2 regions of the Bradyrhizobium sp. 87 genome follow, and region 2 is predicted to be linked to the other one. Evidence: predicted binding sites of a transcription regulator. Region 2 holds the regulator's gene; the other holds the start of a gene.
What was found. Region 2 encodes PhoB, which activates phosphate uptake and scavenging genes when phosphate is short. Its sites were predicted from a motif close to TGTCATNNANCTGTCAT; they were not measured.
Positions count from the first base shown of each region.

Region 1: the regulator PhoB is predicted to act here: its motif matches at 1,403-1,419, upstream of IVB50_RS09875 (DUF2794 domain-containing protein).

Region 1 is NZ_JADPIQ010000048.1:55,306-67,077, reverse strand. Features, by position in the region: gene IVB50_RS09880 (DUF1223 domain-containing protein) at 113-889, shown strand; gene IVB50_RS09875 (DUF2794 domain-containing protein) at 1,482-1,850, shown strand; gene IVB50_RS09870 (GNAT family N-acetyltransferase) at 1,943-2,473, opposite strand; gene IVB50_RS09865 (Bax inhibitor-1/YccA family protein) at 2,702-3,493, opposite strand; gene IVB50_RS09860 (FtsX-like permease family protein) at 3,764-6,334, opposite strand; gene IVB50_RS09855 (ABC transporter ATP-binding protein) at 6,331-7,053, opposite strand; gene IVB50_RS09850 (arylesterase) at 7,109-7,744, shown strand; gene thpR (RNA 2',3'-cyclic phosphodiesterase) at 7,919-8,455, shown strand; gene zapE (cell division protein ZapE) at 8,673-9,857, shown strand; gene mdh (malate dehydrogenase) at 10,041-11,009, shown strand; gene sucC (ADP-forming succinate--CoA ligase subunit beta) at 11,230-11,772, shown strand, end outside.
Region 2 is NZ_JADPIQ010000048.1:718,396-730,167, forward strand. Features, by position in the region: gene IVB50_RS12890 (haloalkane dehalogenase) at 1-185, shown strand, start outside; gene IVB50_RS12895 (hypothetical protein) at 213-362, opposite strand; gene IVB50_RS12900 (lysylphosphatidylglycerol synthase domain-containing protein) at 695-1,750, shown strand; gene IVB50_RS12905 (ATP-binding protein) at 1,784-3,082, shown strand; gene pstS (phosphate ABC transporter substrate-binding protein PstS) at 3,226-4,239, shown strand; gene pstC (phosphate ABC transporter permease subunit PstC) at 4,338-5,327, shown strand; gene pstA (phosphate ABC transporter permease PstA) at 5,332-6,177, shown strand; gene pstB (phosphate ABC transporter ATP-binding protein PstB) at 6,174-6,995, shown strand; gene phoU (phosphate signaling complex protein PhoU) at 7,006-7,722, shown strand; gene phoB (phosphate regulon transcriptional regulator PhoB) at 7,745-8,452, shown strand; gene IVB50_RS12940 (GcrA family cell cycle regulator) at 8,691-9,203, opposite strand; gene IVB50_RS12945 (aspartate aminotransferase family protein) at 9,659-10,861, shown strand; gene argF (ornithine carbamoyltransferase) at 10,861-11,772, shown strand, end outside.

The sequences.
Region 1 (11,772 bases), 660 kb from region 2:
CTCCCCTTGTACGGTTCTTGGACGGACAACAAATGTGTGAGGCCCGTAAGATTACGGTGACCATCCGGCGGTAAGATTTCCCTCTCACGAGCAATGGTGTGCGGCGTTCGACATGACAACAATGACGGCTTCTCATCTGGTTTCACGCTGGTCCGGTGCCCTCTGGTCGGGAGCTCTTGGTCTCTGTGCAATCGTCGCCGTCATCCGCCCTGCCGAGGCTGATCCCCGCGCCGTTGTCGAGTTGTTTACCTCGCAGGGCTGCTCCTCCTGCCCGCCGGCCGACAAGATCATCGGCGACCTCGCCCGCGATCCCTCGATCATCGCGCTGAGCATGCCGATCGACTATTGGGACTATCTCGGCTGGAAGGACACATTGGCCGATTCGCGCTTCTCTGCACGGCAGCGTGCGTATTCGCGCATGCGCGGCGACCGCGAAGTCTACACGCCGCAGGTCGTGGTCAACGGCTCCACGCATGTCGTCGGCAGCGACCGCACCGGCATCGAAAGCGCCATCGGCAAAACCGAGACGGGCACTGGTGTGATGAGCGTGCCGGTGACGATGTCGCTCGCGGGCAAGCAGATCAACGTCTCGGTGGCCGCGAGCAAGGAGCCGACGGCGTCCCACGGCGAGGTCTGGATCTGCTCGATTGCGAGGTCGGTGCCGATCGCGATCAGTCGCGGCGAAAATCGCGGACAGCAAGTGATCTATCACAACGTGGTGCGCAACCTGCTGAAGGTCGGCGACTGGACCGGCCGCCCGGAAAGCTGGACGGTGCCGATCGAGAACCTCACGCGTGACGGCGTCGACGGTGCCGTGGTCTATGTCCAGGACGGCAGCCGGGAGAGACCGGGCCCGATGCTGGGCGCGGCGTACACGTCGCTGCACTGACGCGCACTTCGAATCGTCCGACTCAAGCACACTCTCAATCCTCATGGTGAGGAGGCGCGTCAGCGCCGTCTCGAACCATGCAGGCCCTGCTGAGGCAGCTCGGCCTCGATCCTTCGAGACGCCGCTTCGCGGCTCCTCAGGATGAGGGGAAAGGGTTTTTGCTGAGATGCTGAGATATCCGTCGAGGCAGAAACATCCCGACCCAAACAATTCGACTCAAACAAAAAAGGACCAACTCGCGTTGGCCCTCCTTGTCGTGCGAACAGACCCGATCCTGACGGCCCCGGGGGGCTGGGGGCTGAGGAATCCGGAACCGAAAGGACCGGGTCAACGCACATAGGTCTTTTCGCAACGCAGGGCGGCAGTCGCTTGGCGGAAAAGCGGCGACACTATGATTCCTGCTAACGATCCCGTGACGGTTTGCCGCGACAGAGTTCCACCGCTGCGTGTGGGCGGATTGGCTCCGATTCCAAGGTCCTTCCAAGGGCCCTTGCGGTGGGGAACAGTTGGCGCAATCATGCAACCGTCATGATCCGCGGTCGAGGGACGGTCTTCGCGGACGCGGTCATGCTGATGCGACAGGAGGCGGCCTATGAGTCTGTCGGAGGATACCGATCCGAGCGAACAGCGTGCGGCGGCGCGCCCCGCCGCTTCGAATGCGCAACTGAGCCGCGTGACGTTCAACCGGCTCGAGCTGCACCGTATTCTCAATCTCTACGGCCGGATGGTTGCCGAAGGCGAGTGGCGCGACTATGCCATCGACTTCCTCAGGGATCGCGCTGTGTTCTCGGTCTTTCGCCGCGCCTCGGAAGTGCCGATCTATCGTATCGAGAAGGATCCGCGCCTCGCGCGCAAGCAGGGCATGTACAGCGTGATCTCGGCGACGGGCTTGATCCTGCGCCGCGGCCACGAACTGGAGCGCGTGCTCCTGGTGATCGATCGCAAATTGGCGGTGGTGTAGCAGGGATCCAGTAGCCCGGATGAGCGTAGCGACATCCGGGTCTTTGCTTGCAGCGTTCCCGGGTATCGCTTCGCTCACCCGGGCTACGGGCCTTACTTCCCCGGCACGCTCTTGGCGCCCTCGCCGAGGCTCCGCTGCATCATTACCGTGTCCAGCCAGCGGCCGAATTTCAGCCCGACGCTGGGATGCGTGCCGATCATTTTGAAGCCGGCCCTGGTGTGCACGCCGATCGAGCCGGCATTGGTGGAATCCCCAATTACCGCGATCATCTGACGGAAGCCGCGTGCCTCGCATTCGACGATCAGCCGCTCCAGCAGGAGCGCCCCGATGCCGCGGCGGTGGAAGGATGGATCGAGATAGATCGAGTTCTCGACCGTGAAGCGGTAGGCCGGGCGGGGCCGGTAGGCACCGGCATAGGCGTAGCCGGCGACGCGCCCGTCGAGGATGGCGACGAAATAGGGGTAGCCGCCGTCGATCAGCGTGCGGTAGCGGCGCGTCATCTCGGCAAGGTCGGGCGGCTCCAGCTCGAACGTCGCGGTGCCCTCGCGGACAGCCTGCCGATAGATAGCCGTGATGGCGGGGAGGTCGGCCTCGGTGGTGGGCCTGATATCGGGTGCGGACATGCCGCAAGATTAGAGCCTTCCCGGGGCGGCTGGAAGAGGCAACCGTGCTTCCTCATACTCCGTCCTTGCGAGGAGCCCTTGCGACGAAGCAATCCAGAAATGCACCAGCGGAGGGACTCTGGATTGCTTCGCTGCGCTCGCAATGACGGTGGGTGTTGAGAGGCTCGCCCCAAACAAAAACCCCGGCCTCTCGGCCGGGGGTTGCTGTCGTCCACTCTGGGCTGGCGCTTAGTCGCGCTGGCCGAGGAGCTGCAGGAGCAGCGTGAACAAGTTGATGAAGTTCAGGTACAGCGACAGCGCGCCGGTGATGGCCGCACGCTCTGCGATGTCACCGCCGGCCGAAGCGTAACCGTAGATGTAGTCGTTCTTCAGCCGCTGGGTATCCCAGGCGGTGAGGCCCGCGAACACCAGCACGCCGACCACCGACACGACGAACTGCAGCACCGAGCTCGCCAGGAACAGGTTCACCAGGCTCGCGATGACGATGCCGATCAGGCCCATGAACAGGAACGAACCCATTCCGCTCATGTCACGCTTGGTGGTGTAACCGTAGAGGCTGAGCGCGCCGAAAGTCGCCGCGGTGATGAAGAACACCCGGACGATCGAGGTGTGCGTGAACACCAGGAAGATCGAGGACAGCGAGACGCCCATCAGTGCCGCGAACACCCAGAACAGGATCTGGGCGGTCGAAGGAGCGAGCCGGTTGATGCCTGCCGAGATCACGAACACCATGGCGAGCGGCGCGAGCATGAACAGCCACTTCAGGGGGCTGACGAACATCGCGTAGCCGAACGGCGTCAGGAACAGCTTGCCGACCCGCACGGCTTCCGGGGTCGGAACGTCCGTCACGGCGGCCATGTAGACGCCGAGGGCGGCAAGGCCGGTGATGGCCAGGCCGATGCTCATGTAGTTGTAGATGCGCAGCATGTAGGCGCGCAGGCCGGCATCGACCGTCGCGGCGTCAACACGCCCGGCGGCCCTGCCGAAAGGAGAAGCGTAATTGCGGTCTAGGTCCGACATGGTCGAATTCCCGTTGGTTGGTCCGGTCCGGCATGAGGGTCGCCATGCCGCCGGTTCGTCAAATTCTATCTCGGATACCGATGTCTGCCGACTAAATTTTGGCTAACAATCGGGGCTCCGAACCCATTCGATATGTGGGAAACTAACACATTCGCTGCAACCGTCCACGCGCGGCTGAATGTCGCCCTTACCTGCAATCCAGACGAGCGGACGTGGTTAATCGCTGGAATCGTGCGATTTCGCTCCCGTGCCGCCGCCCGCTACCATTTGTCACAAATTCCGCAACACCGTGGCGGGCTTTTTGTTCAACGCCAGCAGGGTGCCGGCGAGCCCGAGGCCGACCGTGACGACCAAGGCAGCCGCGACCACGCCGGCTGCGCTGCCGCCCTGCCAGACGAAAGTGAGGGTCATCAGCCGGGTCACGATCATCCAGGCCGCGACGCTGCCGGCGAAAACGCCGAAGACCGCGGTGGCAAGCCCGATCAGGAGGTATTCGAGCGCATAGGCGCCGAGCAGCCGCAGCCGGGTCGCGCCCAGGGTCTTGAGGATCACCGCATCGTAGACCCGGTGGCGATGGCCGGCGGCGAGCGCGCCGCCGAGCACCAGGATCGCCGAGATCAGGGTCACCGCGCTGGCGCCGCGGATCGCCAGCGCCAGGTTGGTCACGACCGAGCCGACCGTCTCCATCACCTCGCGCACGCGCACGCTCGTCACCATCGGATAGGCGTCAGCGACCTCCTTGATGATCTTGCCGTCGCCGGCCGCATCGCCGCCGGCTTCCGTCAGCGTCGCGATGTGGGTGTGCGGCGCGCCCTTGAATGCGTTCGGCGAGAACACGAGGACGAAATTGATGCCGAGGCCCTGCCAGTCGATGCTGCGCAGATTGCTGATCTTCGCGGGGATGTCGCGGCCGAGGATATTGACCACGACCTCGTCGCCGACCTTGAGGCCGAGTCCGTCCGCGATCTTCTTCTCCATCGAAACCAGCGGCGGGCCGGAATAATCGGCGCTCCACCACTCGCCCTCGACCACCTTGGAGCCCTTCGGCAGCTCGGCGGTATAGGTCAGGCCGCGGTCGCTCTGCAGCACCCACTCGGAATCGGTGCTGGGCTTGAGCTCCTCGGCGCGGACACCACGGGCTCCGACGATCCGTCCGCGCAGCATCGGCACGTCGTCGACTTTCGCGCCAGGGGCGATCTGGCGCAGGTATGTGTCGAACTGCTCGGCCTGCGTGCTCGGAATGTCGATGAAGAAGAACGATGGCGCGTGCTCGGGCAGCGCCGCCAGGAACTGCCGGCGCAGATTGCCGTCGATCTGGGTGATGGTGACGAGCACGGCGAGCCCGAGCCCGAGCGACAGCACGACCGAGGGCGTTAGCGCGCCCGGCCGGTGGATGTTGGCAATCGCAAGTCGCAGCATCGGCCATCGCGTGCGCGGCAGCCGCCGTGCGATCGTCATCAGCAGGGCGGCAATGCCGCGGAGCAGCGCGAACACGACCACGGAGGAGGCCACGAACACCGCGGCGATGCGCTTGTCGAAGGACAGCCCGATCACGACCGCGATGAGCAGCGCGATCACGACGGCCATGAAGACGAGATAGCTCCAGCGTGGCCGATGCCATTCGGAGCTGATGGTGTCGCGGAACAGCGCCGCCACCGGCACGTCGTGCACTCGCCCGAGCGGCCACAGGCCGAAGGCAAGCGCCGTGAGCAGCCCGTAGACGAACGACAGCGCGAGCTCGTCGGCATGCACCGCCGGCACCACCGGCAGGGGCAGCAGCTTGCCGAATAGGCCGACGATCGCGAACGGCATGGCGGCGCCTAGTGCGAGGCCGATCACTGAGCCGATCGCGGCGAGCAGGAGAACCTGGGCGAGATAGATGCCGAACACGTCGCGCCCGGTGGCGCCGACGGCCTTGAAGGCCGCGATCACCTCGAGCTTGTGGTCGATATGGGCCTTGACGGCATTGGCAACGCCGACGCCGCCGACCAGCAGCGCGGCGAGGCCGACCAGCGTCAGGAACTGCGTGAAGCGGTTGATGTTGCGCTCGAGCTGCGGCGAGGCATTGGAGCGGCTGCGGACCTCCCAGCCGGCCTGCGGCGCGGCGTTGCGGGCGTCCGCGATGAAGGCGTCGGTGGCGCGCTCGTTGTTGGCGATCTCCGGCAGCTTCACACGATAGACCCAGCGCACCAGGCTGCCGGGTTGGACGAGCCCTGTCGCGCGCAGGCCCGCTTCGCTGATCAGGAAGCGCGGGCCGAAGCCGATGCCGCCTGCGAGCTTGTCGGGCTCGGCTTCGACGGCGCTGCGGATCTGGAACGTCGCAGCCCCGACGGTGACGCGATCGCCGGTCTTGAGCGACAGCCGCGCCAGCAGTGTCGGATCGGCGGCCGCGCCGAACGCGCCGTCGCGCTCCGCGAGCAACTCGGACATCGGCAGCGGCGGCGCCAGCGTCAGCTGGCCCAGCATCGGATAGGTGTCGTCGACCGCCTTCATCTCGACCAGGGCCAGCTTGCCCTCGGCCGAGCGCGCCATGCCGCGCAGTGTGGCGGCGCTCGAGACGGTGCCGCGCGAACGCAGGAAGGCGACTTCCTCCGGCTTCGCCTCGCGCTGAAACAGGACGAACGACACGTCGCCGCCGAGCAGCGTACGGCCTTCGCGGGCGAGGCCGTCGCTCAGGCTCGCCGAGACCGAGCCGACGCCAGCGATGGCCATCACGCCGAGCGCGATGCAGGCAATGAAGACGTAGAAGCCGCGCAGGCCGCCGCGCAATTCGCGCAGCGCGTAACGCAGCGACAGCGCGACGCCGTTGGGCTTCGCAAACGGTGCGGCAGCAGCACTCATGCCGGCGCCGACTGCGTGTCGATGCGCCCCGAACGGAGGCGGATCACGCGATCGCAGCGCTGCGCGAGCGAAGAATCGTGCGTGACCAGCACCAGCGTCATGCCGCGCTCGGCATGCTTGCTGAACAGGAGGTCGACGATCTGTTGTCCCGTGGCTTCGTCGAGATTGCCGGTCGGCTCGTCGGCGACGAGGATCGCTGGATCGGGTGCCAGTGCGCGGGCCAGCGCCACGCGCTGCTGCTCGCCGCCGGAGAGTTGGGTCGGATAATGATGCAGACGGTCGCCGAGCCCGACCGATTGCAGCTCCTGCGCCGCGCGCTTTGCGGCGTCGGGATTGCCCGCAAGCTCGAGCGGCACCGCGACATTCTCCAGCGCGGTCATGGTCGGGATCAAATGGAAGGACTGGAAGACGATGCCGACCTGGCGGCCGCGGAAGCGGGCCAGTGCGTCCTCGTCGAGGGCATTGAAAGGCGTGCCGTTGACCACCACCTCTCCGTTATCAGGACGCTCCAGCCCCGCCATCACCATCAGCAGCGTGGATTTGCCCGAACCTGACGGGCCGATCAGGCCGATCGTCTCGCTCCGGCCCACGCGCAAGCTGATATCCTTGAGGATGTGAACGCGTGCCGCGCCCGTACCCAATGACAGATTGACGTTGGAGATGGCGATGGTGTCGGCCGAACTGTCGGCGAGCGAAGAGGAAGAGATGCGAGTGTCCATGGTCCGGTCATATGGCAACTCCGCCCGCGCGGTCGAGAGGCGTTACGGATTGTTCATGCACATAGCCGTGTTGATGTTCGCTTTGATGACCGTCGCAAATCCGGCATGGGCTGAGGCGGCGAAACCGATCAAGCTGGTGGTTCTCGGCGATTCCCTGAGCGCGGGTCTTGGCCTCCCGGCCCAGGAAGCGTTCCCCACAAAGCTTCAAAAAGCTTTACAAGACAAAGGCATAGAGGTCGGCATGACCAATGCCGGGGTATCCGGCGACACCTCCTCGGGGGGCCGTGACCGGCTCGACTGGTCGGTCCCTGACGGAACCGACGGTGTGATCATCGAGCTCGGCGCCAATGATGCGTTGCGCGGCATCGATCCCGATTTGACCCGCACCGCGCTGACCGAGATCGTCCAGCGCCTCAAGGCGCGCAAGATCGCGGTGATGCTGTGCGGCATGCTGGCGCCGCCGAATTACGGCGCGGATTATGCTGCGCGCTTCAATTCGATTTATCCGGATCTGGCGAAAAAATTCGGCGTGCCGCTCTATCCGTTTTTTCTCGATGGTGTCGCGGCCGATGCCAAGCTCAACCAGGCCGACGGCATTCATCCGACCGCGGCCGGCGTCGATATCATCGTCAAGAATATCTTGCCTACGGTTGAGGCATTCCTTGGCACCATCGCTGAGCAACGGCGTTGAAAACCAGGCAGCGCTAACCGTAATTCCCAGGGTTTTACCGGAGTAAGGCGCGCGATGCTTCGCAGGGTCACACAACTGCGATAGGAATTAGGGTACCGGTGATTCGTCGCCGGCTCTAAAATTTGGATATGATCTTGCCCTGGGATCATGCCCAAGCATCGGGAGTGCGAAACGATGCCGCGTTTGTTCACTGGTCTGGAAATTCCGGCCGAGATTGGCCAGTCGCTTTCCAATTTGCGGGGCGGCCTTCCCGGCGCCCGCTGGATCGATCCCGAAAATTACCATGTCACCCTGCGCTTCATCGGCAATATCGATGGCATGTCCGCCAACGAAATCGCCTCGATGCTGTTTCGCGTCGACCGTAAGCCGTTCGAGGTGAAGGTGCAGGGTTTGCAGAGTTTCGGCGGACGCAAGCCGCGCGCGGTGGTCGCCACCATCGTGCCGAGCAAGCCGCTGATGGAATTGCAGGCCGAGCTCGAGCGCCTGATGCAGCGGATCGGCCTCGACCCGGAAGGCCGCAAGTTCATCCCGCATGTCACGCTGGCCCGGCTGCACGACGCCACCGACCGTGACGTCGCCGATTATCTCTCGCTGCGTGGCTATTTTCCCAGCAAGGCATTCACGGCCGAACGTTTTGTTTTGTTCTCGTCCCGCGCCTCAACCGGCGGCGGCCCGTATGTGGTCGAGGACGCCTACGAGCTGTGTGAGTAGCGAAGCTCTCGTGCCCCGGACGCTGCGCAGCGCGAAGCGGTGCGCTGCAGAGCCGGGGCCCATTACGCGGCGATAGACGAACGGTCCTGTACGAAACAGTCGGTCCCGGCTCTGCGCAGCGTCACTGCGTGCCGCAGCGCGTCCGGGACACGGAATGCATGGCGCCCCGCCCCAATTCACGGCTTGCAATTTCCGCTCATCTCTGGCGGTAAAGAGCATGCTCTCGACCCCCAGTTCCTCATTCCGCGAGGCCTATCAGGCCCAGATCGCGTCCGGCGCGATCGAGCCCGACGCTGCGCAGGCTGAAATCGCCGACGCCTATGCCGCGCTCGACCAGCGGCTCGCCGATTACAAGCCGCCGCGCAAGCAGGGCCTGCTCAGCCGCCTGTTCAGCAGCGACAAGGACGAGGCGCCGCACGGGCTCTACGTCCATGGCGAGGTCGGCCGCGGCAAGACCATGCTGATGGATCTGTTCTTCCAGCACTCGACAGTCGAGCACAAGAGGCGCGCCCATTTCCACGAATTCATGGCCGAGGTGCACGAGCGCATCTACGATTATCGCCAGGGCATCGCGCGCGGCGAGATTGGCGACGGCGACGTCATCGCGCTGACCGCGCATGCGATTTTCGAGGAGAGCTGGCTGCTCTGTTTCGACGAATTCCACGTCACCGACATCGCGGACGCGATGATCTTGGGCCGCCTGTTCGCAAAGCTGCTGGAGCTCGGCACCGTGGTGGTCGCGACCTCCAACGTCGCGCCTGACGACCTCTACAAGGGCGGCCTGAACCGTTCGCTGTTTCTGCCCTTCATCAGGCAGATCACCGACCACATGGACGTGCTGCGGCTCGACGCGCGCACCGACTTCCGGCTGGAAAAACTTCAGGGCGTACCGATGTGGCTGACGCCGGCAGACACCGAGGCGGACGCCGCGCTCGACCGCGCCTGGTCGAAGATGTCAGGCGGCGCCAAATGCAAGTCGCGCGATATTTCGATCAAGGGCCGCATCCTGCACGTGCCGTGCTCGGCCCACGGCGTGGCGCGCTTCACGTTCGCCGATCTCTGCGACAAGCCGCTCGGGGCATCCGACTATCTCAGGCTGGCGCACGACTATCACACCATCCTGGTCGACCATATTCCAGTGATGGATTTCTCCCAGCGCAACGCCGCCAAGCGTTTCATTACGTTGATCGACACGCTGTATGACAATGCCGTGAAGCTGATGGCCTCCGCCGATGCCAACCCGATCTCGCTCTATCTTGCCAATGAGGGCAACGAGGCCAACGAGTTCAAGCGCACCGCGTCGCGCCTGATCGAAATGAGCTCGGAATCCTATCTGGCGCTGCCTCACGGCCGCAAGGATTCCACCGCCAGCGGCTCGACCAAGGGCTTGGTCGAGACTTAAGTCCTATTTGCCAGCGCTGTCATTCCGGACTCGGCGCTTCCCCAAGCCCCGGAATGACAAGGTTGCGCTTGAATACGCGGCAAGCCCGACAATTGGGCAACCCGTGACTTGAACGGGGGAGGCGAAAGGGATAACCACCCGTCTCAGTTTTCCCCTCCTTACGTGTCTAAAGGACAGGCTCACATGGCGCGCGACAAGATTGCTTTGATTGGCTCCGGTCAGATCGGCGGAACGCTGGCTCATCTCATCGGCCTGAAAGAGCTGGGCGACGTGGTGATGTTCGACATCGCCGAGGGCGTGCCGCAGGGCAAGGCGCTCGACATCGCGCAGTCCTCGCCGGTCGACGGCTTTGACGCGCACTACACCGGCGCGAACTCCTACGAGGCGCTCGACAACGCAAAGGTCTGCATCGTCACCGCCGGCGTGCCGCGCAAGCCCGGCATGAGCCGCGACGACCTCCTCTCCATCAACCTCAAGGTCATGGAACAGGTCGGCGCCGGCATCAAGAAGTACGCTCCCGACGCCTTCGTCATCTGCATCACCAACCCGCTCGACGCGATGGTCTGGGCCCTGCAGAAGGCCAGCGGCCTGCCGCACAAGAAGGTCGTCGGCATGGCCGGCGTGCTGGATTCGTCGCGCTTCCGCTACTTCCTGGCCGACGAGTTCAACGTTTCGGTCGAAGACGTCACCGCCTTCGTGCTGGGCGGCCATGGCGACACCATGGTGCCGCTGGTAAAATACTCCACCGTCGCCGGCATCCCGTTGCCCGATCTCGTCAAGATGGGCTGGACCTCGCAGGCGCGCCTCGACGAGATCGTCGACCGCACCCGCAACGGCGGCGCCGAGATCGTCAATCTGCTCAAGACCGGCTCGGCCTTCTATGCTCCGGCGGCTTCCGCGATCGCGATGGCCGAGAGCTATCTGCGTGACAAGAAGCGCGTGCTGGCCTCGGCCGCCTACCTGAACGGCGAATACGGCGTGAAGGACATGTATGTCGGCGTGCCCGTCGTGATCGGCTCCAAGGGCGTCGAGCGCGTCGTCGAGATCGAGCTCGTCGGCAAGGACCGCGAAGCCTTCGACAAGTCGGTCGGCGCAGTGCAGGGTCTGGTTGACGCCTGCAAGAAGATCGCGCCCGATCTTCTGGGCCGCTAAACCCAACATTCCCCGCCGAAGATCGAAAAACCGGTCTTCGGCGGTTTCACTTCCGGGCCCCCGCTGCAACTCTTGTAGAGGACGGGGCGGGCTCCGGATCGGCAGTCCAGAGATCGATGTCAGAGAATCCGGGTTGCAGTTCCTGTGGTATATGGTATGCCAGCCACAAGACTGAGGTGGGCCTACGAGGTCACCGCCCGCGGGTTCAGGGAGCGACTAAATGAATATCCATGAATATCAGGCCAAAGCGCTGCTGAACGAGTTCGGTGTCGCGATCTCGAAGGGCGTTCCGGTCCTGAAGGCAACCGATGCGGACGCGGCGGCAAAGGCACTCCCGGGCCCGGTCTGGGTCGTGAAGAGCCAGATCCACGCCGGCGGCCGCGGCAAGGGCAAGTTCAAGGAAGCGTCGGCCGGCGACAAGGGCGGCGTCCGCATCGCCAAGTCGGCCGCGGAAGTTTCCGAATTCGCCAAGCAGATGCTCGGCGCAACGCTCGTCACCATCCAGACCGGACCCGCCGGCAAGCAGGTCAACCGCCTCTACATCGAGGACGGCTCAGACATCGACAAGGAATTCTACCTCTCGATCCTGGTCGACCGCGAGACCTCCCGCGTCTCCTTCGTGGTGTCGACTGAGGGCGGCGTCAACATCGAGGACGTCGCGCACAACACGCCTGAGAAGATCGTGACCTTCTCGATCGATCCCGCGACCGGCATCATGGGCCATCACGGCCGCACCGTCGCGAACGCGCTGAAACTCTCCGGC
Region 2 (11,772 bases):
AGCCCGGAGCTCTGGTCTCACCGGAATTTGCCGAACGGTTTGCAGCCTCCCTGAAGCACTGCGCGCTGGTTCGTCTCGGCGCCGGCCTGCATTTCCTCCAGGAGGATCACCCCGAGGCGATCGGGCGCTCCGTCGCCGGCTGGATCGCGGGCATCGAGGCAGTGCGCCCGCAGCTTGCGGCCTGAGCAGAACGCTACCTCCGAACGACGTGCTCATCGCGGCCGCTGGCGGGCGGCCGCAATGACGTCTGTGATGTCGCAGTGCAACCGGATGATCGAGCGCGAGCCGTCGGCCACGTAATCGTGCGCGCCGCAGCGGCCGCGCGCGGCGCGACCCTCTTTCAACAGCGAAATCCCGCCCATAGATTGATTTCGACTTAAGCCGTGACGGAACATTGTACGGCCGAAATCATCAAAACTTCATGGCGTCTGCGCCAGGATGGCCATGGAGATTCGCGTCAGGCTTGCCGCCGAAAGCGCCAAACCGTGCATCAGGAGCCCGCAACCTGCCTAAAACCTTGAAGCCACGACTTTTTGTTCGAATTGTCGAATTCCACTCCGCCCCAAAACGCGCTAGTGGAGGGGCAGGGGGCATGCGCGATGCCGGAGCCGCCGGCGAGGATTCGTCGGGTGCCTGCGTGTCGTCCGCCTGTTCGCCGGCCACCCTGGCCGCTGAAGCGTTGTTCGAGGTTTAGATGCTGGAAGCCATACGCGGGGCGATGTCGTTTCTGCGCCAGAAGCAAATCCTGCATAAGCTTGGAGTTGTGATCAGCGTCGCGGTCATCGGCATCGCTTGCTATGTGCTCTACCACATGCTGCGCGGCATCGATGTCAACGAAGTCCTCGAAGCGATCAAGAGCACCGAGCCGAGCCAGATCGCGATGGCGGCGCTGTTCGTCGCTGCGGGCTATTTCACGCTGACCTTCTACGACCTGTTCGCCGTGCGCGCGATCGGCCATCCCCACGTGCCCTATCGGATTAACGCGCTCGCTGCCTTCACCAGCTATTCGATCGGCCACAATGTCGGCGCCAGCGTCTTCACCGGCGGCGCGGTGCGCTACCGCATCTATTCCGCCTATGGCCTGAACGCGATCGACGTCGCAAAGATCTGCTTCCTCGCCGGCCTGACCTTCTGGCTCGGCAATGCCGCGGTGCTGGGCCTCGGCATCTCCTATCATCCGGAAGCCGCGGCCTCGATCGACATGCTTCCGCCCTGGCTGAACCGGATGCTGGCGATGATGATCATCGTCGGACTGGTCGCTTACGTGGTCTGGGTCTGGACCCAGCCGCGCATGGTCGGCCGCGGGCCCTGGACCGTGATGCTGCCGGGCGGCCCGCTGACGCTGCTCCAGATCGCGATCGGCATCATCGATCTCGGCTTCTGCGCGCTCGCGATGTACGTGCTGGTCCCTGACGAGCCCAATCTCGGTTTCGTGGTGGTCGCGGTGATCTTCGTCTCGGCCACGCTGCTCGGCTTTGCCAGCCATTCGCCCGGAGGCCTTGGCGTGTTCGACGCGGCGATGCTGGTCGGGCTCTGGCAGATGGACCGCGAGGAGCTGCTGGGCGGGATGCTGCTGTTCCGCGTCCTCTATTATCTGTCCCCTTTTGTCATATCTGTAATCTTGCTGACGTTTCGCGAAGTTATCATCGGCGCACGATCGAAGCGCCTGCAGCAGGCTGCGCTCAAGCTCGACCCCGGCCCCGCGCCTGAAGCCGCTTACGTGAGAAAGCGCAGCGACAGCGGCGCCTGACCGGCGCAAGGCCTTTTGGAGAAGCCCGCCCCGATGGCGATCGACGCCCCAACTTCTCCCTCCTCCCCGCCCTGGTCCGACCGGCTGCGGCACTCGACCGTCATCCTGATCGCCGCGGCGCTCGCGCTATCCGTGGTGGTCTCGCTGGGGGAATTATCGGCGCTGCATGCGATTGCGGTGTTCCTCTGCATCGCGGCCGCAGCGCTGATCCCGTGGCGCCTGCACGATACCGCCGCCTCGCGCGAAGAGACCCGCCGCGTCAACCCGGTCGAGAGCGCGGCGGTCGCCGCAGTGGTCGCCGGCATGCCCGATCCCGCGGTGCTGCTCGACCGCGCCGGCCGCGTCATCCATCTCAACGCCGCAGCCGCCCAGCTCGCGCCGGCACTGCGCCGGAATGAGCTCGCCCAGTTCGCGCTGCGCTCGCCCGAGATCATCACGGCGCTGCGCGAGTCGATCGCGACCACCGAGCCGCGGCGCGCGACCTATCTCGACCATGTCCCGGTCGATCGCTGGATGGAGCTGACCATCACGCCGGTGCCGGTGCCGACCACCTTTGGCGGCGCCGACAAATGCATGCTGATGACCTTTCACGACCAGACGCCGCTGCGCCGGGTCGAGGAAATGCGGGCCGATTTCGTCGCCAATGCCAGCCACGAGCTGCGCACGCCGCTGGCCGCGCTGTCCGGCTTCATCGACACGCTCCAGGGCCAGGCCAAGGACGATCCCAAGGCGCGCGAGCGCTTCCTCGGCATCATGCACAACCAAGCCACCCGGATGGCGCGCCTGATCGACGATCTCTTGTCGCTGTCGCGGGTGGAGCTGTCGGCCCATGTGCGGCCCGACACCCTGGTCGACCTGCTGCCGATCATCTTGCAGGTCGCCGATGGGCTCGAGCCGCTGGCGCGGGAACGCCAGGTCGAGGTCGAGACCCAGCTGCCCGAGACCCCGGTGCTGATCGCGGGGGACCGCGAGGAGTTGCTCCGCCTGTTCGAGAATTTGATCGAGAACGCGCTCAAATACGGCGCCTCCGGTGGACGCATTATCGTGTCGCTGATATCAGGCGCGGCCCCTGATGGAACTCAGGAAATCCGGGTGCTGGTCCGGGATTTCGGCCCCGGCATCGCGCCGGAGCACCTGCCGCGGCTGACCGAGCGCTTCTACCGGGTCGATGTCGGCGACAGCCGCTCGCAGGGCGGCACCGGCCTGGGATTGTCGCTGGTGAAACATATTCTTAACCGTCATCGCGGCCGGCTTTTGATCGAAAGCGTGCCCAAACAGGGCGCCACTTTCACCGCCTGTTTTCCCCAGGGCAAGCCTGCGGCTCTGAGCTAAATTCCAGCGATTTCAGCTGCTTAACACTGTCATCCGACTGTCACCAAACCTTCGTAAAAGCTCAGCTGTCCGCTCCTAAAGGGGCGGCACGGGGAGCGCGATCGGGCGCGGATGGCGCTTCGCTCCCCTGTATGGAGACCAGCATGAATTTCCTCAAAACACTCGTCGCTGCTGGCATTGTCGCCGCATCGACGACGGCGGCCTTTGCTGCCGACATCACCGGAGCCGGCGCGACGTTCCCGTTCCCGATCTATTCCAAATGGGCCGACGCCTACAAGAAGGAGACCGGCAACGGTCTGAACTACCAGTCGATCGGCTCCGGCGGCGGCATTAAGCAGATCCAGGCCAAGACCGTGACCTTCGGCGCCAGCGATGCGCCGCTCAAGGCCGAGCAGCTCGAGAAGGACGGCCTCGTCCAGTGGCCGATGGTGATGGGTGCCATCGTGCCCGTCGTCAACATCGAGGGCGTGAAGCCCGGTGAACTGGTGTTCGACGGCGAGACGCTGGCCAGCATCTATCTCGGCAAGATCACCAAATGGGACGACGCCGCGATCAAGAAGCTCAACCCGAACGTGAAGCTGCCCTCGGAGGCCATCACCGTGGTCCGCCGTTCGGACGGTTCGGGCACCACCTTCAACTTCACCAACTACCTCGCCAAGGCCAGCGCGGATTGGAAGAGCAAGGTCGGTGAGGGTACCGCGGTCGAGTGGCCGGTCGGCGTCGGCGCCAAGGGCAATGAAGGCGTGTCCGGCAACATCAGCCAGACCAAGAACTCGATTGGCTATGTCGAGTACGCCTATGCCAAGCAGAACAAGCTGACCTACACCGGTCTCATCAACAAGGCCGGCAAGCCTGTGCAGCCCACCGTCGAAGCCTTCCAGGCGGCCGCCTCCAACGCCGACTGGGCCAAGGCTCCCGGCTACTACGTCATCCTGACCGACCAGCCCGGCGAGAAATCCTGGCCGATCACGGCGGCGACCTTCATCCTCATGCACAAGGACGCCACCGACAAGGCGGCCTCGCAGGAAGCCATCAAGTTCTTCCGCTGGGCCTTCAAGAGCGGCGGCAAGGCGGCTGAAGAGCTCGACTACATCCCGATGCCGGATCCGGTCGTTCAGCTGATCGAGAAGACCTGGGCTGCCGACATCAAGAGCTAGGTTCGCGACGCTCGTGCCCCGGATGCGCTGCGCTGCATCCGGGGCACGGACCAACAAAAAACGTATACTATTTGGTACAGGGGATCGGCGTGGCAGAGATGGCCGTTCAGAGCGATGTAATCGACGACGCCGGACCGTATGACCGCGCCAAGGCCTTGAGCGCGTTCAAGCTCGGCGACGTTACCTTCTACTGGATTACGCGGCTCTCCGCGATCTCGGTGCTTCTGATCCTCGGCGGCATCATCATTTCGCTGATCGTCGGCGCTTTCCCGGCGATGAAAGAATACGGCGTCTCCTTCCTGTGGACGCAGCGCTGGGCGCCCTCCGCAGATCCGCCGGTGCTCGGCGCGCTCGGGCCGATGTACGGCACGCTCGTCACCTCCTTCATCGCGATGCTGATCGCCATTCCCGTGGGTCTCGGCATTGCGATCTTCCTCACCGAGCTCTGCCCGCAATGGCTGCGCCGCCCGATCGGCATGGCAATCGAGCTGCTCGCCGGTATTCCCTCGATCATCTACGGCATGTGGGGCTTCTTCGTGTTGGGTCCGTTCCTGGCCAACACGTTCCAGCCCTTCATGATCAAGATCTTCGACGGCGTTCCCGTGCTGGGCGCGATCTTCGCAGGTCCCCCGTCCTATCTCAGCCTGTTCAATGCCGCGCTGATCCTTGCCATCATGGTGCTGCCCTTCATCACCTCGATCTCGGTCGACGTGTTCAAGACGGTGCCTCCGGTCCTGAAGGAAGCCGCCTACGGCGTCGGCTGCACCACATGGGAAGTCGTCCGCAGCGTGGTGATCCCCTACACCCGGGTCGGCGTCATCGGCGGCATCATGCTGGCGCTGGGCCGCGCGCTCGGCGAGACCATGGCGGTGACCTTCATCATCGGCAACTCGTTCCGGATCTCGTCATCGATCTTTGCGCCGGGCACCACGATCTCGGCGGCGATCGCATCCGAGTTCGCCGAGAGCGACGGCCTGCACCAATCCGGCCTGATCCTGCTCGGCCTCCTGCTGTTCGTTCTGACCTTCTTCGTGCTCGCAGCGGCGCGGCTGATGCTGATGCGGCTGGAAAAGAAGGCGGGGAATTAGCGCCATGAATCCGATCTATTCACGCCGACGCCGCAAGGACATCGTCGTCCGCGGGCTCTGCATCGCCGCAACCGCCTTCGGCGTCACCTGGCTCGCGCTGATCCTGATCACGCTGCTCTACAACGGGCTGGCGGGACTCAATGTCCAGCTGTTCACCGAGAACACGCCGCCACCGGGATCGAACGAGGGCGGTCTGCTCAACGCCATCGTCGGCTCGCTGATCATGACCGTGATCGGCGTCGGCATCGGCGCGCCGCTCGGTATGTTCGCCGGCACCTATCTCGCCGAATACGGCCGCAATGACCGGCTGACCTCGGTGATCCGCTTCATCAACGACATCCTGCTCTCGGCGCCCTCGATCATCATCGGCCTGTTCATCTACGGCGCCGTGGTGGTGCCGATGCGCGGCTTCTCGGCGATCGCAGGCTCGCTCGCCCTCGCGGTCATCGTGATCCCGGTGGTGCTGCGCACGACCGAGGACATGCTGCTGCTGGTGCCGAACGCGTTGCGCGAGGCGGCCTCGGCGCTCGGCCTGCCGCGTTCGCTGGTGATCAAGCGGATCGCTTATCGTGCTGCCCGATCGGGTCTCATCACCGGCGTGCTGCTCGCGACCGCTCGCGTCGCCGGTGAAACCGCGCCGCTGCTGTTCACCGCGCTATCGAACCAGTTCTTCAGCCTCGGCCTGAACAAGACGATGGCGAACCTGCCTGTGACCATCAACAACTTCGTGCAGAGCCCCTATGCCTATTGGAAGCAGTTGGCCTGGAGCGGGGCGCTGCTCATCACCCTGACCGTTCTTGCCCTTAATATTTTCGCGCGCATCCTTGGCGCCGAGAGGACCGCAAAATGAGTGATCTTTCCGTGTCGATGAGCGCGTCCGGTGGACTGCCGCACGCGGCGGTGCTGCCCGAGGCGCCCCCCAAGGTGACCGTGCGTAACCTGGACTTCTATTACGGCGAGCACCATGCGCTGAAGAACATCAACCTGACGCTCGGCGCCAACCGCGTTACGGCGTTCATCGGTCCGTCGGGCTGCGGCAAGTCGACCCTGCTGCGCATCTTCAACCGGATGTACGACCTCTATCCCGGCCAGCGCGCCACCGGTCAGCTCATGCTCGATCAGACCAACATTCTCGACCCCAGGCTGGACCTCAATTTGCTGCGCGCCCGCGTCGGCATGGTGTTCCAGAAGCCGACGCCGTTCCCGATGACGATCTACGAGAACATCGCGTTCGGCATCCGTCTCTATGAGAAGATCTCGAAGTCCGAGATGGACGGCCGCGTCGAGAAGGCGCTGCGCGGCGGCGCGCTGTGGAACGAGGTCAAGGACAAGCTCAACGCCTCCGGCCTGTCGCTCTCCGGCGGCCAGCAGCAGCGCCTCTGCATCGCCCGCACCGTCGCGGTGCGGCCCGAGGTGATCCTGTTCGACGAACCCTGTTCGGCGCTCGACCCGATCTCGACCGCCAAGGTCGAGGAGCTGATCCAGGAGCTGTCCGAGGATTACACGATCGCTATCGTCACCCACAACATGCAACAGGCGGCGCGCGTCTCCGACAAGACCGCCTTCATGTATCTCGGCGAGCTGATAGAGTTCGACGACACCAGCAAGATCTTCACGTCGCCGTCAGATCGGCGCACGCAGGATTACATCACCGGCCGGTTCGGCTAGGAGACGCGACATGGGTTCTGAACATACCGCAAAGGCTTTCGACACCGACCTCCAGGAACTCACTCGCCTGGTCGCCGAGATGGGCGGCATCGCCGAGCGCATGATCGTCGAGTCCGTCGACGCGCTGATCCGCCGCGACGTCCCGCTCGGCCAGCGCGTCGTCGCCATCGACACCGAGCTCGACGCGCTGCAGAAGCGCATCGAGGAGCGTGCGGTGCTCACCATCGCCCGCCGCCAGCCGATGGCGGTCGATCTGCGCGAGATCGTCGGCGCCATGCGCGTCGCGACCGATCTCGAGCGCATCGGCGACCTCGCCAAGAACATGGGCAAGCGCGTCGCGGCGCTGGAGACGGACTTCCATCCGCTCAAGCTGTTCCGCGGCCTCGAGCACATGACCGACCTCGTGCAGCAGCAGGTCAAGTCGGTGCTGGACGCCTATGCCGCGCATGATTTGCCGGCGGCGATGGCGGTGTGGAAGGGCGACGAGGAAGTCGACGCCATCTGCACCTCGCTGTTCCGCGAACTCCTCACCTACATGATGGAGGATCCGCGCAATATCTCGTTCTGCATCCATCTGATGTTCTGCGCCAAGAACATCGAGCGGATCGGCGACCACGCCACCAATATCGCCGAGACCGTGTTCTACATGATCGAGGGCCAGGCGATCACCGACAAGCGGCCGAAGGGCGACATGACGACCTTTGCCAACACGGTACCGAACACCTGAAGACTTAAGGAGCGACGACCCGATGGGCGCACGCATTATGGTGGTTGAGGACGAGGAAGCCCTGACCGAGCTTCTCCGCTACAACCTCGAAGGCGACGGCTATGACGTCGAGACGGTGATGCGCGGCGACGACGCCGACACCCGCCTCAAGGAGCACATCCCCGATCTGATCGTGCTCGACTGGATGCTGCCGGGCCTGTCAGGCATCGAATTGTGCCGGCGGCTTCGCACCCGTCCCGAGACCAAGCAGCTCCCGATCATCATGCTCACCGCGCGCGGCGAGGAGAGCGAGCGGGTGCGGGGTCTTGCGACCGGCGCCGACGATTACATCGTCAAGCCGTTCTCGGTGCCGGAGCTGCTGGCGCGCGTGAAAGGCCTGCTGCGGCGCGCGAGCCCGGAGCGCCTCGCCACCGTCCTTGCTTTTGGCGACATCGAGCTCGACCGTGACAAGCGCCGCGTGGCGCGCTCGGGCCGGCCGATCGATCTCGGTCCGACCGAATATCGCCTGCTGGAGTTCTTCCTGGAGCATCCGGGACGGGTGTTCTCGCGCGAGCAGCTGCTCGACAGCGTCTGGGGCCGCGACATCTATATCGACGAGCGCACCGTCGACGTGCATATCGGCCGCCTGCGCAAGCTGCTCAATCTCGGCCGCGAGCAGGACCCGATCCGCACCGTCCGCGGCGCCGGCTACGCGCTGGATGATCGCTTCGCGAAGGCGGAGCAGGTGTAGGGTTGCAGGCTTGTTTGTTGGCGAGCTGTCCCTGCATTCTCAGCCGTCGTCCCGGACAAGCGAGCGAAGCGAGCGCTGATCCGGGACCCATAACCACCGAACGTGGTTTGGCGAAGACTCGGAGTGACCCCTTCCGCACGATTATTGCGTGCTCGGAGTATGGGTCCCGGCCCCCCGTGCGCAATTGCGCACTAGGCCGGGACGACACTGAAATTGTTGAACTGTCTTCGCGTGACGACTAACGGGGACCCGGCTTTACCGGTGCGCGGCGCCGATCCGACGCGGGCTGGTACGCAACGCGCGAGTGCTGGGCGCAATAGGGCAGTCCGGACAGCGCCCTTCCACCGCAGAAGAAGAAGTCCGGGCTCGAGGGATCGCCGACCGGCCAGTGGCAGGTCGCCTCGTTCAATTCCAGCAGCGACAGCCGCTGGCTCATCGGCACCACGTTGTCGTAGGTGACCGGATCCGGCTCAGCCTCGACCTCGAAGGCCTGCGCCAGCGCGGTGTTGCCGCGCGAGATCGGGCGGCTCACCCGCATCATGTGCTGCGCGGGGCGCGCCTTGCGCGGCCGCGGCGCTGCCGATGATGGGCTCTTGGCGCGGCCCGAAAGGCCGAGCCTGTGCACTTTGCCGATCACGGCATTGCGGGTCACATTGCCGAGCTCCGCCGCGATCTGGCTGGCCGAAAGTCCGGCCTCCCAGAGCTTTTTCAGCTGCTCGACGCGATCATCGGACCAGGTCAAAACCGTCATTGCACCCTTTCCCTCGCTGCGCGCCAGCCATCCTGGGGCCTCGCAGCGAATGCCTAAGCCTTCAAAAACCCGTGCCGCCAGAATCCCTTAAGGCTCGCCGGGCGCGTCTTGAACGCCCGAACGTTTACGCCGGTACATAAGGACTTAAAGATCAGAACCACTGCACGAGATGTCGTATCTGACAATCCAAACGCTACAATATGGCGTGACTCCCGCGCAAGAGTCCGCCGACTCGCTTCCACATGTTCCGTGGCCAAATCCCGCAAAATCGGCACCGCAAGACTACGGATTCAGCGTTTCGCGAGGCTTTCCGGGCGGCATTGACACCCGTTTCACCAGGCCTAAGATAGTCGCACGTGCCGCCCTCAAGAGGCGGCACGTTTCGTTTTCCGGGCCGGTCGATGGTGCGTTGCGCAATGCACGCTCACTCCGTCCGCAACATTCAAGTGACCATCATGACTAACAGCGCAGCGCCGCATTTGCTCCCCGTTTTCGCCAGGTCCGACCTTGGTTTCGAGCGTGGCGAAGGCTGCTGGCTGATCGCGACCAATGGCGAGCGCTATCTCGATTTCACCTCCGGGGTGGCGGTGAATGCGCTCGGCCATGCCCATCCGGCGCTGGTCGCGGCGTTGCAGGAGCAGGCCACCAAGCTCTGGCACATGTCGAATCTGTTCCAGAGCCCGGACGGCGAAAAGCTCGCCGCGCGCCTGTGCAATGAAAGTTTCGCGGATTTCGTGTTCTTCTGCAATTCCGGCGCCGAAGCGCTGGAATGCGTGATCAAGGTCGTGCGCCGTTATCACGCCGCAAAGGGTCATCCCGACCGCTATCGCATGATCACCTTCGAAGGCGCCTTCCATGGCCGCACGCTGGCGACGCTGGCCGCAACGGGATCGGCAAAATATCTCGAAGGTTTCGGCCCTCCGATGGAGGGCTTCGACCAGGTTGCGCATGGCGATCTCGATGCCGTGAAAAAGGCAATCGGTCCGCAGACCGCCGGCATCCTGATCGAGCCGATCCAGGGCGAGGGCGGTGTGCGTTCGGCAACGCCCGCCTTCCTGAGGGCGTTGCGCCAGCTCTGCGACGAGAAGGGTCTGTTGCTCGCCTTCGACGAGGTGCAGACCGGCATGGGCCGCACCGGCGATCTGTTCGCGTACCGCCGCCTTGGCGTCGAACCCGACGTGATGTCGCTGGCCAAGGCGCTCGGCGGCGGCTTCCCGATCGGCGCCTGCCTTGCGACCGCCGAAGCGGCGTCCGGCATGACGCCGGGCTCGCACGGCTCGACCTTCGGGGGCAATCCGCTCGCGATCGCGGCTGCGAACGCCGTGCTCGACGTCATGCTCAAGCCCGGCTTCTTCGACCACGTGCAGAGGATGTCGCTGCTGCTCAAGCAGAAGCTCGCCTCCGTGATCGACCGTCACGGCGATGTCGTCAGCGAAGTGCGCGGCGAGGGCCTCCTGATCGGCATCAAGGCCGTGGTGCCCTCCGGCGATCTCGTTGCAGCCTTGCGCGACCAAAAGCTGCTCACCGTCGGTGCCGGCGACAATGTCGTGCGTTTCCTGCCGCCTTTGATCGTCACCGAAGCCGAGATCGAGGACAGCGTCGGGCGGCTCGAGCGCGCCTGCACCGCGTTGTCCGGCAACAAGCGGGCGGCAAGCTGATGAGCAAGTCGCCCGATAAAACACCGAAGCACTTCCTCGATATCAACGAGCTGCCGCTGTCGGAGCTCAAGCGCATGCTCGCTGCGTCCTCCGCGATGAAGGCGAAGCAGAAGGCGCATCAGCCGGTCAGGCCGCTCGAAGGCAAGACCCTGGCGATGATCTTCGAGCGCCCCTCGACGCGGACGCGGGTGTCTTTCGACGTCGCCATGCGCCAGCTCGGCGGCGAGCCCATCATGCTCACCGGCGCCGAAATGCAGCTCGGCCGCGGCGAGACCATCGCCGACACCGCGCGCGTGCTGTCGCGCTATGTCGACGCCATCATGATCCGCATCCTCAATCACGATGCCCTGCTGGAGCTTGCAGCGAACGCCACCGTGCCCGTCATCAACGGCCTGACGCGCCGCTCGCATCCCTGCCAGGTGATGGCGGACCTCATGACCTACGAGGAACATCGCGGCCCGATCGAGGGCAAGACCGTGGCCTGGACCGGCGACGACAACAACGTGCTCGCCTCCTGGGCGCACGCCGCCGAGCGCTTCAAGTTCCAGCTCAATGTCGCGACGCCTCCGGAACTCGCGCCGAAAAAGGCGATGCGCGACTTCATCAAGGCGACCGGCGCGCCGATCATGCTCGGCACGGATGCCGAAGCCGCCGTGCGCGGCGCCGATTGTGTCGTGACCGACACCTGGGTGTCGATGGGCGACAAGGAAGGCAAGCACCGCCACAACGTGCTCAAGCCCTATCAGGTCAATGCGCAGCTGATGTCGCTTGCCAAGCCGGATGCGCTATTCATGCACTGCCTGCCCGCCCATCGCGGCGAGGAGGTCACCGACGAGGTGATCGACGGTCCACAATCCGTCGTGTTCGACGAGGCCGAAAACCGCCTGCACGCGCAAAAGGGCATTCTGGCC